Regions from separate parts of the Herbaspirillum lusitanum genome, predicted to be linked through region 1. Evidence: riboswitches for the same ligand, from Rfam matches in the RefSeq annotation. Region 1 holds a riboswitch; the other holds the start of a gene.
The links. Region 1 has a riboswitch for cobalamin ahead of DXT88_RS13080 (CbtB domain-containing protein). Riboswitches for the same ligand answer to the same signal wherever they lie in the genome.

Region 1 (7,497 bases):
GTGTCCGTCATCATGGTCATGATCGTGATGGAGCAGCTTCATCTGCAGGTCGCTGTCGAGATTGGTCTGTTTGACCAGCTCCCAGATCTGTTGCTGCAGCAACGGCAGCTTGGACGGGTCCAGCACTTCGACCTGGTAGTACTCATCCACCAGTTGCGTCAGCTGCGCCAGCGCACCGTAGCTGTCGGCGGTGGTCATCGGCGGCGTCAGGTGATCGACCACGACCGCGTGGCCGCGCCGCTTGGCCTGGGAACCTTCGCCCGGATCGTTGATGATGAACGGATAGAACAACGGCATGTCGCCCAGCAGCGCATCGGGGAAGCAGTTCTCCGACAGGCCGACGCCCTTGCCCGGCAGCCATTCCAGCGTGCCGTGCTTGCCCACGTGGACGATGGCGTCCGCGCCCCATTCATCGCCGAGCCAGCGATACAGGCCGTAGTAATGATGCGTCGGCGGCAAGTCGGGCTGGTGATAGATCGCATCCGGATCCATGCCGTAGCCGCGCGGCGGCTGCAACGCGACGAAGGCATTGCCCAGTTCGACACCGGCGAATGCCAGGTGATTGTCGTGTACATAGGCGACGCCGGGCGCGGCGCCCCATTGCGCTTCGATCTTGTGCTGCAGGACTTGCGGCAACTCCGCGAACCATTCGGCATAGCGCGCTGCCGACACGCGACCGACCGCATGCTGCAACTGTTCGCTGGTGAGATAGGTATTGTCGTAGGAACAGCGATCGACCAGTGTATGGATCAGCGCGCTGCCGCTTTCGGGCAAGTCGCCGATGGCGTAGCCGGCGTCGCGCATGGCTTCGAGGATACGCATCAGCGACGCCGGCGCGTCGAGGCCGACGGCGTTGCCGATCTGCGAGGCCTTGCTGTTGGAGTTGGTGAAGATGAAGGCGATGCGCTTGTCGGCATTGTCAAGTGCGCGCAAACGGGCAAAACGCGCCGCCAGGCCGGCGATGCGTTCGACGCGATCGGCCACCGGATGGAATTCCACCACGTCGCCGGACAAGCCTGCCGCCTGCGCCTTGAACGACAGCGGCACGCTGATGATGCGGCCGTCGAACTCTGGCAGCACCACGTTCATGGCGGCGTCGAGCGGGTTCATGCCGCGCGTGGAGATTTCCCACTGGTCCTGCGTCATGCCGCTGGTCATGGCTTGCAGCACGGGCACGTTGAGTTTTTCCAGTACCGATACCGACCAGCCGGCAGGCGTCGGGCCGCCCGGCGTGATTTCACCCATGGCGAAGGAGGTGGTGTTGATCAGGACATCAACATGCGCCCCCTTCTCTCCCGAGAAATAACTGAGCGCAGCAGGCAGGTCGGAGTCCGCCGCCGACGTGCGCAGCGAAGCGGTGAAAATCGGCAATACATCCATGCCGCGCTGCTCCAGCGACGTCACCAGCGCATCGATGAAACGCGTATTGCCGCTCATCCAGTGCGCGCGATAGAAGATGACGCCGACGGCCGGTTTGCGGCGGCCTGCGACGTCGATGCGCAAGCGCAGCCAATCGGCGATACCGGCATCCTGTTCCAGATCCGGATGATAGATGCCGTGATCGGGCAAGGCCACTGCCGGCTCGTAAGCGAAGCCGGTCAGCAGGAGGCGATCCGATACGAAGCGTAAGAACTGCGCCAGGTTGATGCTGCCGCCGCCGTGGAAATACGCCAGCGCTTCGCGCAGCACGTCGCCCGGCACGGTCGACACCGCCGCCAGTTCGGCGTCGGGTTCACCGGCGCCGCTGAGCGCGATCACATGGCGTCCCTGGCGTTGCGCGTGGCGCAGCAATTCGGCGAAACCGGCGACACTGCCGAGACGGCCGAGTATGCGCAGCACAATGATGTCGGCATCGGCCAGTTCGCTCTGCAACAGCTCGCTCATGCGTGCGTCGTTTTCGACGCCCTGCAGGTTGATGCCGATGGTCGCAGGAAAATCGCCCGGCAATTGCGTCAACGCGTGATGCAGGATGGCCAGGTCGGTGGACGCGTGGGTCAGCACGGCAATGCGTGCAGGCGGTGCAGACGCGGCGACGAATTGTGTTGCCTGGTCAGACATTTTCCGGCTCCTCGGGATTGACGTCGCCGCTGCCCAGGCGATGGAAGATCAGGTCGGTGACTTCCCGTCCGCCTTCGAGATGCTCAACCACCACGCGTTCGATGGCGGCGGCATCCTCGCAGCGATACCAGACGCCTTCGGGATACACCACCACCACCGGCGCCTGCACCTTGCAGGCCACCATGCAGTGGGTGCGCGTACGCTTGACGCGCAGCTCGGGGCGCGCGTCGATCTGTTCGCCCAGCACGGCAAACATGGCTTCGGCCAGCACGCCGTCTTCGGTGCAGCGCGGACCCGTGCACATCAGGACGTGGCGGTGGTGGGTTCTCATGGACTTTCTTTACTGGCTAAAATGCCGATCCGGCCATCGCTGGCCGGATCGGCATCCGAAATGACAACCTGAGTTTCAACCGAATCTTCAGGCGAATTTTTTATAGAAGTAACCGGTCAGCCCGCCCAGCGCCAGCCAGAAAACGCCATTGGCCAATGCGGTGGCGTGGATGAAGGCCTGCGCCAGCTCTTCCGGCGCCGCTCCGCCCGGCGCCGCCGGATGCGGTGCGCCGACCAGATGCGGCACGACCAGCAAAACCAGCCCCAGCAACTTCAGCGTCCAATGGCGTGCGTACACGCCCAGGCCAAGACCTGCGGCGGTCAATCCGGCCGTCATGATCCACCACAGCTGGCGCGCATGCAGCGGAGCGGCCACGGTGCCCGGCACTTCCGGCGGCAAGCCCAGCGACGGCGCGACGAAGAACACCAGGTAACCGGCCACGCCCCACAGCAATCCGGAACGCCAGGTCACTTTCCTGCCGCTGACGACGATGGCGGCAGCGAGGAACAAACCAAAGCCGATCGCCATGCTGACGTTGGCCAGCACGGTGTAGGCGGTGCGCTCGAAGCCGTTGGCGGGCTCCCATTCATCGCCGTGTTCGTGCTCATGTTCGTGCTCATGTTCGTGCTCATGTTCGTGGGCTTCCGCGGCAACAGGCGCGCCGGCCGAGGCTGGTGCAGAAGCGGCGGCATGCGCCAGCTCATGCGCCTTCGCGGCCGCGGCTTCTTCGTAGACTTCCGCCTGCAAAATGATCCGGGAAACTTGCAACTGCTGCACGGCTGTGAGCAACAGGCCGGCCAGCGCGCCGGCCAACAGGACGACGGAGGCAATCCGTCGCAATACTGCGAAATTGATCATCGGGATGTTCCGCGCGGCTTCTTAATGGCAAGGAAAACCGGCCGAATGGCGGCCGTCATGCGCCGCATTGTGCAGCTCGACGGCGGAGGCGAAACCGGCGGCGTAGATCAACGCGGCGCCGAACACGAATGCGGTCAGGCCCGGCAAGATGCGGTCGCGCCAGAGCCGCGAGCCGGTGGAAGAAGGAGAAGAGGAGCCGGAGTCGAGTGCGTCGGTATCGGGGGCGGATGCGCCGGTGATGATTGCCATGTGTTTTCCTTCGGGTGGGCCTGAGCCGGATTGAAACCAACCGCTTGCGGCACCAGTAGCAGAGCAGCACAGCGGAACCGTCACGAAGGAAAATCAGGAAACAACGCGGGGTGCAAAGAAAACAGCATTCCGGGAAGCAGTCCGTTGATCGCCCTCCGCGATACAAAACAAATCGTATACCGAGGGCCGGTCTCCGGGCTTGCGAATGATCCACGGCGAGCATGATCTCGCCGGAATCGGAACCTGCGCCTTCCCATGCCGTGTTGATAACACCGGTGCACAGTGGCTGGATGCAGATTCGCTGATTCGCTTACCGTTGCGGGGGCAGCGTGGGTTTTGCCTGACGGATCACAATGACATGAAAATGACGATGGATATCAAAAGATCACCGAAATTCACTGAAATTGACCGACAAACGCACCGACTTCCCGATTAAATCCAGTGAATGACCATCCACCGGATACCCAAGGCAATGCTACCCCGGCAGTATAGGTGTCGCAGGCGATTCTGGCAACCCGGAAACGGCTTGCAGAAACGCTTGCGGGCGGGTTCTCCAAATGGAAAACCGGCCCGCCGGAACTTCAGGAGCAGCTTGGATTACTGCATGTTCCGTTATTGATCGGGAGCCTTCGCCACCTTTTTGGGCGGTTCGGGCGTCAGATTGATCGGGTCGCTGGCGGGAAAGGTGTCCTCCAGGGCGTCGTCGAGATCCTGGTCGCGCTTGATCTTCTGGGATTCCTTGACGCTATCCGTCTGTTTTTCAAGTTCACGTTCGTCGGCGGCAACGATGTCTTCGCCGCTTTCCTCATCGCTGGCGACCTGCTCGACCGATTCCGGCACTTCCGGAGCGCGATCACGTTCGCCGCGTTCGACCGAGACGCGTTCGCCGGTGCCGTGCGAATCGCTGTCGGCTTCAGTGGCGACGTTCGTCATGTCGCTACCGCTATCCGAGCTGTCGCCCGGGCCAAGGGCATGGTTGTCGTGGCCCTTGCTCAATTGTCGATCGGAAGTCGGCAGGACGTCCGGATCCAGAGTGCTGGTTGCCATGATGCTGTACTCCTTTGCTAAATCGTTTTTGAATTGCGTTGCGGCGCGCGCAATTTGTGGCCTGCGCTCTCCTCTCCGCTATCAGTGCCATGCCATTCTGACCGGCGTTTCCGGCGGCTCGGGCATGCCGGGCTCGGGCGGATTAAGAGGCGGATCTTCCACCGGGTTGTATTCGTCCGGCGGGATGTCTTTAGACGGCGGTGCGGTCGGCGGCGTCTCTTGCGGTGTATGCATGCGCGCTCCTCCTCATTGCGGGTTCTGGTGAGGAATCGGATCCTGCGGCGGATTTGGATCCAGCGGCGGCACTTCTACCGGCGGGATGTCTTGTGGCTTGTGCATGGGATGTCCTTTCTGCTGCAATTGAAGCCCGGAAACGAACTCAGAGCGACGCCGGCCGGTGGCGCCACCGGCCACCAACGTCACAGCAACAGGCTACCCGCTGGCGCGGGCGCTGCGTATAGGACAAACACTTTTTCGGGCTTCCGCAACTCTTACGCCGGCGCAGCCGCAAGCGGCGAAGGTCGGCGATGCGTCATCCTTTCGCCGCCACGCGCTTGCGCCAGTACAGATGCATCAATGGCGTCGATGAAATGCCGTGCAACAGGATGGACAGGGCCAGCACCGTCAGCACATCCTGTGCGATGCGTGCCGCGAGCTTGTCATGCCAAAATTGCAGCACGAAGCACAGGTAGTAGAGCGAGCCGACGCCGCGAATGCCGAACCAGGCGATCAGCCAGCGATGCGAGATCTCGGTGCCGGAGCCGAGCAGCCCAAGCGCCACCGCAATCGGCCGCACGATAAAAAATAGCAGCCCTGCAATCAAGACGCCCTCGCGTGATAATCCATATTCGGACAAAAGAATGCCGATCAGCAGCACCATGAAAAACTCGGCGAAATGCTCCAGCTGCTGATTAAAGCCGAGCACGGTTTCGGTCAGGTAAACCGGCGCCTGTTCCGGATGTACGGCGGCGTTCTTGCCGCTGTCCTGCGCGGCAGCGATCAATTCGCCGGCCGGCTTGTCGCCGCTGCGGGCGGACTCCACCTGGCGCATCGCAAGACCGGCGGCGAACACCGCCAGGAAGCCGATGCCATGGATCAGCTCGGCCACGCCATAGGACAGCATGATGACGCCGATCGCCATGAATTCTTCCATGCCGAGCGCAAGGCCGAAACGCTGGCGAGCAAACAGCACCGTGCGCGACAAGGCCCAGCCTGCCAACGCACCGCAGCCGATGCCGGCAATCACGCCCCAGGCGACGAACCAGCCGAAGTGATCCACCTGAGCGATGTCATCGGTAACGCCCAGCAGCATCAATGCCAGCAGCACGAACGGATAAGCGCTGCCGTCATTGAGACCGCCCTCGCCGCTCAGACCGAATCTGAGTTGGTCCGGGTCATCGACGTTCTGGATCTGCACATCGGAAGCCAGCACCGGATCGGTCGGCGCCAAAATCGCGGCCAGCAACATGGCAACCGCAAACTGCAACCCGAACAGGAACGCGAGGCAGATCGCCAGCAATGGCACCGTGATCAGCATCGACACCACGCCCAGGCGCAACGGCAGCCACCACAAGCGGCTGCCCTCGCCACGGAAGGCCACGCGCAGTTTGAGGCCGACGGTGAATAGCGACAGCAACAAGGCCACGCGCGTGATCACGGTCAGCGCATCGGCGCGCGACTCAAGATCGATACGGATCAGCCCGACGCCGGAGGGGCCGAGCAGCCAGCCGATCGGCAGGTACAGCATGGCGGCGTTGAACGGCAGGCGCTCGAGCACCGGCTCGAGAAACACCATGAACATCAGCAGGATGCCGGCGATCAGGAAGTAGACGGTAGGGATGTCGATGTGCGCTCTCCGGTCGTGGCATGTGAATGAGCATGTGACAGCGGCAGCTGACTTCCGGGAAGGTCAGCTGCCGCAAGCGCGCCGATACATGACGCAGGATCAGTCGCAGAAAAAATCAGCTACGGCGAAGGTGCATGAACCATGGAAATTTGACGCCTCAGTGCTGCTCCGAAGCGGTGCCGTCCTGCTTGCGCGGCAGCAGTCCATCGTCGGCATTGGAGCCCGGGTCCTCGGTGCCGTCGGGTTCGACTTGGGCAACGGCTTGGGGCGGCGTCTCGGAATCAGAAACCGCGTCGGCAACCACGGGCGCAACTGCGACAAAACGCAGCAGTTCCGCCGACGCCGCAGGCAGCTCGCTGGCATGCGCTGAAACGTCTCGGGCATTTTGCCCGGTACCGGTTTCGACATAGTTGTCATCGCGCGCATCCGATTCATCGCCGGTCAGGTCGCCGCCAGCCTGTTGATCGGTGAAGCGCGGGGTACCTTGATACATCGGACGACCGAGCGGGTCTACAAAATTGGAGCGTGCCGGCGGTTGAGCTTGTTCCGGATTTTGACTTTGGCTTTGCCCCTGCCGCTGGCTTTGCTGCATTGACGTCTTGTCATCGGTCGTGGCGGTCATACTGCTCTCCTTGCCTGATTGATTTGCCGGTGTTCCAGGCGTGCTATGTGCCTGGCTTTCAATGAGGGCATGCAGGATCATGCTTTCGGCAAACATGTCACCGTGCCTAATGCTTGCGCGCAGAGCCGGACTTGCGGCCGCCGCCGGAGACTTTGTTTTCGGTCGCCCATGCACGACGTTCGGCCTCTTTATGGCCTACGCCGCGCTTTTCATAGCCGGCTTCGATATGCGCTGCCTGACGTTTCTGCTTGTCGGTATAGGAAGATTTATCGCCTCTGGGCATGATGAACTCCTTGAACATGAGATGTCGGACAGTTCATTTTAAGCAGCACTGCGCCGCTCGCCAGCAGGACAGTCACTTATTCCCCTGTAGGAGGATCAGCAGAAATGCAAAGTGAAAATAAAACGCGGAAATAAAACGCGGAAATAAAAAGCGGCATGCAGCGCAAACGCCACAGGCCGCAAAAAAAAGGAGTTAACCGGCCG
Region 2 (7,497 bases), on a different contig from region 1:
TCCCGAGCACGCACCAGAATTCTCCGGCGCGTACTTGCCAGTCGAAGTTCTCCAGCAAACTGGCGGCGCCGGCGCGTAGCGTCAGCGCCTCCACTTGCAATAGCAAAGCCGCCGTCATGCGCGACTCCGCGCCAGCAGCCACAGGAACAGCGGCACGCCGGTCAGCGCCGTGATGACGCCGACCGGCAATTGCATCGGCGCGACGACGGTGCGCGCCGCCAGATCGGCCAGCGTCAAGCCGGCGCCTCCGGCCAGCGCCGCAGCCGGCAGCAACACGCGCTGGTCGTTGCCGACCAGCAGGCGCAAACCGTGCGGCACCACCAGGCCGACGAAGCCGATGGTGCCGGCCAGCGTCACCGCAGCGGCGGTCGCCAGCGACGCCGCGCACAAGGTCGCCACGCGCAGGCGCACCACCGGCACGCCCAGCAGCTGCGCAAAACTTTCACCGCGCGCCAGCAGGTTCAGGCGCGGCGCATTCCATATCGACCACAGCAGGACTGCGCCGGCGATGGCGGCGGCCAACGGCAGGAAGCGGCTGTCTTCGAGATCGCCCATGAGCCAGAACACCATGCCGCGCAATTGCGTATCTCCCGCCAGCGTCAGCACCAGCGTGATCACGGCGCCGAAGCCTGCGGCCAGCATCACGCCGGTCAGCAGCAAACGATGCCCGGCCGCCATCGGCGACAACGGCAAACGCCGCAGCGATTTTCCGACCAGGCCGAACAGCAGCAGCACCGCCAGGCCCGCGCCCAAGGCGGCGCCGACGGCGGCAATGTTCTGGCGCGGCAGACCGATCGACGCCGCCAGCAGCATCGCCAGCAAGGCGCCCGCCGCAGAGCCGCCGGAGACGCCGAGCACATAAGGTTCAGCCAAGGGATTGCGCAGCAGCACCTGCATCAGCGCGCCCCCCATCGCCAGCAAGGCGCCGACGGTGAATGCCGTCAATGCGCGCGGCACGCGCAATTGCAGCAGCATGGCGATATCGGCTGGATCGCCGCCAGGGCGCAGGCAGCCGGTGCTGCCGCACAGACCCGCCAGCACGAGCGCCAGCCCGGCCACTACGGCCAGGCAGGAAAGCAGCAAGATCGCTCTGCGCATGAAGTCCTTGAGGTGATTTAAAAGTCGTAACGGGCGGTGAATTTTACTGCACGGCCGCGTTCGGGATAGATGCCCGACGCGCAGCCGAAGGCTTGCGAGAAATAATGCCGGTCACCCAGGTTGCTGCCCGTCAGCGCCAGTTCCCATGCGCTCACTCGCACCGCATAGCGCGCATCAACCGTGGTGTATGAGGGCATGCGCGCATTGCAGGTGTTGCTGAAGTCGCTGCCGTAGCGCTGTGCATCGGCCCACTGCACGCCAAGATTGACCGTTTGAATACCGGACTGCCAGTTCAGCCGCGCCGAAGCGGTGTTCTTCGGCACCAGCACCATTTCCTTGCCGGCGTTCGGACCGCCCGTGAAGGTGGCTGCAATATGCTGGAAATTCGCCTTGAGGCTGAAGTCAGCGTTCAGGCGCGCAGTGGCTTCAAGTTCGACGCCCTGCCGTTTGGTCGGATCGAGATTGACGTTGGCGCCGAACGCGCCGACGGTGGGATCGTAGAACAATTCATCCTTGATGCGATGACGAAACCACCTGAGCGTGGCGTTGTTGTCGGCGCCGCCCCAGGTCGCACCGAACTCCAGGTCATGCGAGGTCTGTGGCTTGAGGATTTCTCCTGCCGCCAGCACGATGCCGCGATTTTCGTCGGCAGTCGGCAGGCGATAGCTTTGGCCCGCCTTGCCGAACAGGCGCAATGACGGGACCACCGCATGGCTGACCTGCAGATCCCATGCATTGACGCCCTGCGCCTTGTCATAGGCGCTGGCGGTGCTGCGCTTGTCCATCACTTCGTGACGCAGGCCCAGCGCGATACGGGTATTGCCGGCGATCTGCACTTCATCGCGCACGTACGCGGCGCGTGCAGTCTGCGCCGCGTCGCCGCTGCCGTCGACATTGCCGATTTGCCATTCAGAGAAATCAATGCCGGCCACCAGTTCGTTCTTCAGCACGGTGCCTTCTGTGAGATGACGCAAGCGCGGCGAAAATTGCGTGGTGCGGCTGTGCACTTCGCTGACTGTGCCGCCGCCGTAGCTGGCGCGCGAGATTTTTTCGCGATGCGACAGTTCGGCGGCAGCTTCCAGCGCGCCGAACTTTCGCTCGAAGAAGGCGGTAATGCGGTCGCTGTCATACGAACCGTAGTCTTTCGGGCTGGTGGTCTGGCGTGGATTGGCGAGGAATTGCGCCATGCTCAGCGAACCGGCCAGGCCGTAGTCGGCGCGCGCCAGATCGACCCGCAGGCCGAACCGACCTTCATTGGAAAACCACTGCGCCGTGCCGCTGAAATTCTCCTGATTGGAAGCATTGTTGTCGCGATAATTGTCGGCGTGCTGCTTGCTATACGCCGCATTCAATGCGAAGCCGTCCCAGCCTTTGGCGACACTGGCGCGACCGCTGCGCAAACCGTAATTGCCTACCTCGCCGACCACGCTGCCATGAACCGCGTCCGCAGCCGGACGTTTGGTGATGATCTGGATGGTGCCGCCGGTGGCGCCGTCGCCATACAGCACACTGCTGCCGCCGCGCACGATTTCAATGCGCTCGACGGAATCGATCGGCACCGATGACAGCAAGGCGGTCGACAATTCGTTTTCAGACAGACGCACGCCATTGATCAAGATCACCATGTTCTGATCTCCGTTGCTGCCGAAGCCGCGCATGTCGAGCGCGAAGTCGCCCGGACCTGCCAGGCTCTGGCGACCGTACACGCCGCCCAGTTTGCGAATTGCCTCGTTGACATTGTCGATGCCGGCGTTGCGGATGTCTTCTGCACCGATCACGGTCGCGCCCACGGGTGGAAACGCCGGGTCGTTCGGAAAGCGCGAGGCGGTCACGAGGACCGGAGTGAGGTTTTGATCGCCGGCGGCTTGTGCCGCGGAGCAGGCAAGCGGAAAGGCAACGAAAGCGCAGGCAATCGCGGTGCGGCGGGATGGAACGGTGAATGTCATGATGTTCGTTTGCAATGATCTCCGCGCCTGCCTCCCCGCAAGCCGGATTGAAATGGAAAGCTACGCCTTCCCCTGTCGTGGCCGGTATCCGGGCTACAAGCGGACCCGCCGCGCCTTCCCATGACGCGTCGCAAACAAGCTGCGCAGCGATCACAGTGGCGAGGTCGGCAGGTTGCCGTTCCGACAAGAAACGACGCTTGCTTACCGTTGCGGGGGCAGCGCACGTTGGCGGACGTACAGACTTGCGAGACGACCGCGCCGTGCTTCCCGTTTAACTGCCGGCACGAGCATGCCGGCGAGCACCAAAACGGCGCAATTGTATGCGCCAACGCCACAAGCGGCAATCGTCCGTGACAAACGAAGCGGGCTTGCATTATGATTGCCCGAAGATCAACAGGATCGCCATAACGCCATTTAAATGGGGAATTTTCATCGCTTTTTAGCCGATGGAGCCGCTTGACAGGGACTTATAATCCATTCAACAAATAGCGGAAGTCCGTCTCTGCCGGGACACACTCCGGAGGATCAGGCAAAAACAGGGGCAAGCTCTCTACAGATTTTTTATTTGTTGCCGATATGCAATGGATATCCGGCGGCCGCTGCCGCGCACTTACAGCAACAGGAGCTTCCTATCACTGAACCATCTCGTCGAACCTTGTAATTCAGTTGTGACAGATTACCTGCCTCGCGGCGGAAGCAAATAACGCATCAAATTTGTATGGAGATACCAAGATCATGAGTGACGACGTTGATTTAGAGGCACTATTCGATGAGATTTCGGCGCAAACCCTGCCGGCTTCGGTTGCAGCAGCTGCACCGGCAGCTCCGGCCCCCTCGGGCGCAACCGAAGATCCGCTCGAAGACCAGTCCGACAAACCCATGTACGAACGTCTGGGCGGCATCGTCCGTCTGCTGCACGATTCCATGCGCGAACTCGGCTACGACCGCTCGCTGTCGGATGTCGCTTCGCAGATCGGCGACGCCCAGGGGCGCTTGGAGCACGTTGCCACGCTGACCGAACAAGCCGCCAACAAGGTGCTCAATTCGATCGACGCCGGCATGCCGGCCCAGGACGCCCTCGCCAGCAAAGCCAAGGACATCGATGACCGCTGGGCGCGCCTGTTCGCCGGCCAGATGAACATCGACGAATTCAAGAACCTGGCCAACGATTCCAAGAAATTCTCTTCCGCCGTCATCGAAGCCACCGAGGTCGAAAAGGCCCGCATGCTCGAAATCATGATGGCGCAGGACTTCCAGGACATCACCGGCCAGTTGATCAAGAAGATCGTCGGCATCACCGCCATCGCGGAACGTGAGCTCGCGCAGCTGCTGCGCGACAACGCACCGCCGGAAGTCAAGGCGGCGATCGGGGCCGACAAACCGGTAGAGTTGTTGAACGGACCTTCTGCTCCCGGCTCGGCCATGGCGCAGAATGATGTGGATGACTTACTCGCTAACCTGGGGTTCTAATGGATGATGAAATGCTCAAGGATTTTGTCGTTGAGGCCTTGGACCTCGCGACTAGCGTTGAAGAGCATCTACTGACTCTTGAACGGCATCCTGACGATCTGGAAATTCTGAACGCGGTTTTCCGCGCCTTCCACACCATCAAGGGCGGTGCGGGTTTCGTCAATTTGCCGGCCATGGTATCGGCCTGTCACTTGACGGAAAACCTGTTCGACGCGCTGCGCACCGGTAAGGCATCCGTCACGCCGCTGGCGATCGAAGCGGCGCTGCAAGCCAGCGGCTTCGTCGCCGACCAGCTCAATGAGCTGGCCAACGGCGCCGATCCGGCCAGCCTGGCGTCGATGCCGCAGGACCTTGAAGACATTCTGACGCAAGCGATTGAAGGCAATGCAGCGGCGCCGGCAGCGGCTGCATCTGCGGCCATTGCTGCCACGCCTGCTGCGGGTGCTGCGGGTGCTGCGGGTGCGCCGGCTGCCGGCGCGGCGCCTTCCGCCAACGTCGGCGCCAGCGTGCTCGGCGCTGATGGCTCGCTCGACTGGAACGCCTTGTATCAGGCTGTTTCCGGCGGTACCGGCGAGGTAGCGCCAATTGCTGCCGCACCTGTTCAAGCTGCGCCTGCGGAAGCGGAAAGCAGCTCCGGCCATCCGAAGTCGCTGCCGTCCGCGACGCCGACGCCGAAGCCGGCTGCGGCCCCCGTGCAAGCACGTCGCGCCACTGACAATCAGCCCGGCAACGCCAAGGAAGAAAGCATCCGTATCGATGCCGGCAAGCTCGATGCGCTGCTGGAAGTTGCCGGCGAATCGGTGCAGGCCGCCAACCAGGCCGCCGTACTGCTGGAAAAATTGCAACAGTTCAAGTTCGAAGGCACCGCCGCTTCGCTGATGTCGACGCTGGCCGAAACCCTCGGGCGCGCGTCGCGCTATTCCAGCGAACTGCAACGCGCCACGCTGTCGACACGCATGCAACCGGTCGGCCGCCTGTTCCAGAAATTCCCGCGTCTGGTACGCGAACTTGCCAAGGACCTGGGCAAGGACGTCGACCTGGCGATTTCCGGCGCCGAAACCGAAGTCGACCGTGTGGTCGTGGACAGCCTCTACGATCCGCTGGTCCACATGCTGCGCAACTCGCTCGACCACGGCATCGAAACCGATCGCGGCGCCGCCGGCAAACCGAACAAGGCAACCATTTCGCTCAAGGCATGGCAAGAAGCCAGCAGCGTCATGATTGAAATCTTCGACGACGGCAAGGGCATGGATCCCGATTTCCTGCGCAAGAAGGCAATCGGCAAGGGACTCATCGGCGAACACGAAGCGCAAAGCCACGACGAAGCGCTGCAACTGGTGTTCCTGCCGGGCTTCTCGACCAAGGAAGTGGCGTCAAGCGTGTCCGGCCGCGGCGTCGGCATGGACGTGGTGAAGACGGCGGTGGAAAAACACCGCGGCACCATCCGCATCGATTCGACGCTGGGCGTCGGTACGCGTTTCTCGATCCGTCTGCCGATCGAATTGTCGATCATCCCGACCATGCTGGTGCGCACCGCCGGTGCAGCGCTGGCCTTGCCGATGGCGGTGGTGGAACGCGTGGTGGAATTGCCGGCCGAGTTCGACGAAGTCGGCGGCGCGCCGGTGTTGCGCGATCAAGGTCGTCCATTGCCGGTGCACTCGCTGGCCGGCGTACTTGGCTATGAACCGGGCAACGAACGTGTCGGTATCGTCATGGCGGTACCGCACCCCTACATCCTCAGCGTCGGCGCCGTAGAAGGCACTGCCGATCTGGTGATCAAACCGTTGACCGCGATCCAGACCAATGGCATTACCGGTACTGCACGCTCTGCTGAAGGTGAACTGGTGCTGGTGGTCGGCCTCTCCTTCCTGCTGGAAGGCTGCCGTTCCGCTGCCAAGGCCGTCGCACAAGTCTGAGCAGAAAACCGGAAAGAAAAAATGAAAAAAGCTGAGGCCGTTCGCGGTCTCAGCTTTTTTTACGCCATGCGGTAACGCTATCGGACACGACTCAATGATGCTGCGGCGCCGGTGCATAACGTTCCGACAGCGCCTCATACAGCGGCGGCGCAAAGAAACGGGAGACGCGACTGGCCAGCAAGGCCGTCGCCATCAATGAAATCACCAGCGCATGCCCGTTGATCATCTCCATCACGATCACGAAGGCGGTGATCGGCGATTGCGTCACCGCCGCCAGGTAACCCACCATCGCCAGGGCGATCAGCATCGACAGCGAGGTGTGTTCGAACACCATGTGCAGCAAATTGCCAAAGCCGGCGCCGATCGACAGCGACGGTGCGAAGATGCCGCCCGGAATCCCCGGCAGGTAAGAGCCCACCATCGAGGCCATCTTGGCCACGGGATACCACGCCGACAACTGCGTCTGACCGCTCAGTAAACCCTTGGCTTCGGCATAGCCGCTGCCGAAAGTCACGCCGCCCGCGCATACGCCGACGATCGCCACGACCAGGCCGCACAATGCGCCGAACACCACTGGACGCTCGGCACGCAAGGTGCGCAACGGCGCCGGAATCCACTTGTGGGTATTGAGCAGCAGCCAGCAAAAGATACCACCGGCCACGCCCATCAGGATGCCACTGACGACGACCGCAACGATCAATTCACGCGCGCTGTCATTGCCGGCATTGATGGTGCCGAAATAGGTGTAGTTGCCGTTCAGGCCGAGTGCGACGATGCCGGCGAAGATGATGGTGGTGATGACGATACCGCTGGCGCGCTGCTCGAAGCTGCGCGACAGTTCTTCGATCGCGAAGACGATGCCGGCCAGCGGTGTGTTGAAGGCGGCCGACAAACCGGCTGCGGCGCCGGCCAGGATAAGGCGTCGTTCGAGGATGGCGCTGGGACGCGGATAGAAACGCCGCATGTTGTACATCAGCGCGGCGCCGACATGCACCGTCGGTCCTTCGCGGCCGATGGTGAAGCCGCCCAGAATGCCGAGGAAGGAGATGCCGATCTTGCCGCCGAGG

Region 2: it holds a riboswitch for cobalamin, as region 1 does, so the genes downstream of both, DXT88_RS16100 (TonB-dependent receptor family protein) here and DXT88_RS13080 (CbtB domain-containing protein) in region 1, are expected to answer to the same signal.

What each region holds. Positions count from the first base shown of each region.
Region 1 is NZ_QXFG01000008.1:1,046,503-1,053,999, forward strand. Features, by position in the region: gene DXT88_RS13065 (cobaltochelatase subunit CobN) at 1-2,058, opposite strand, end outside; gene DXT88_RS13070 ((2Fe-2S) ferredoxin domain-containing protein) at 2,051-2,389, opposite strand; gene DXT88_RS13075 (CbtA family protein) at 2,477-3,247, opposite strand; gene DXT88_RS13080 (CbtB domain-containing protein) at 3,269-3,496, opposite strand; cobalamin riboswitch at 3,664-3,979, opposite strand; gene DXT88_RS13085 (hypothetical protein) at 4,109-4,543, opposite strand; gene DXT88_RS13090 (hypothetical protein) at 4,625-4,777, opposite strand; gene DXT88_RS13095 (cation:proton antiporter) at 5,076-6,344, opposite strand; gene DXT88_RS13100 (hypothetical protein) at 6,547-7,107, opposite strand; gene DXT88_RS13105 (hypothetical protein) at 7,118-7,312, opposite strand; gene pgm (phosphoglucomutase (alpha-D-glucose-1,6-bisphosphate-dependent)) at 7,487-7,497, opposite strand, start outside.
Region 2 is NZ_QXFG01000010.1:278,426-285,922, forward strand. Features, by position in the region: gene DXT88_RS16090 (ABC transporter ATP-binding protein) at 1-118, opposite strand, end outside; gene DXT88_RS16095 (FecCD family ABC transporter permease) at 115-1,098, opposite strand; gene DXT88_RS16100 (TonB-dependent receptor family protein) at 1,116-3,044, opposite strand; cobalamin riboswitch at 3,107-3,366, opposite strand; gene DXT88_RS16105 (protein phosphatase CheZ) at 3,780-4,514, shown strand; gene DXT88_RS16110 (chemotaxis protein CheA) at 4,514-6,430, shown strand; gene DXT88_RS16115 (chloride channel protein) at 6,522-7,497, opposite strand, start outside.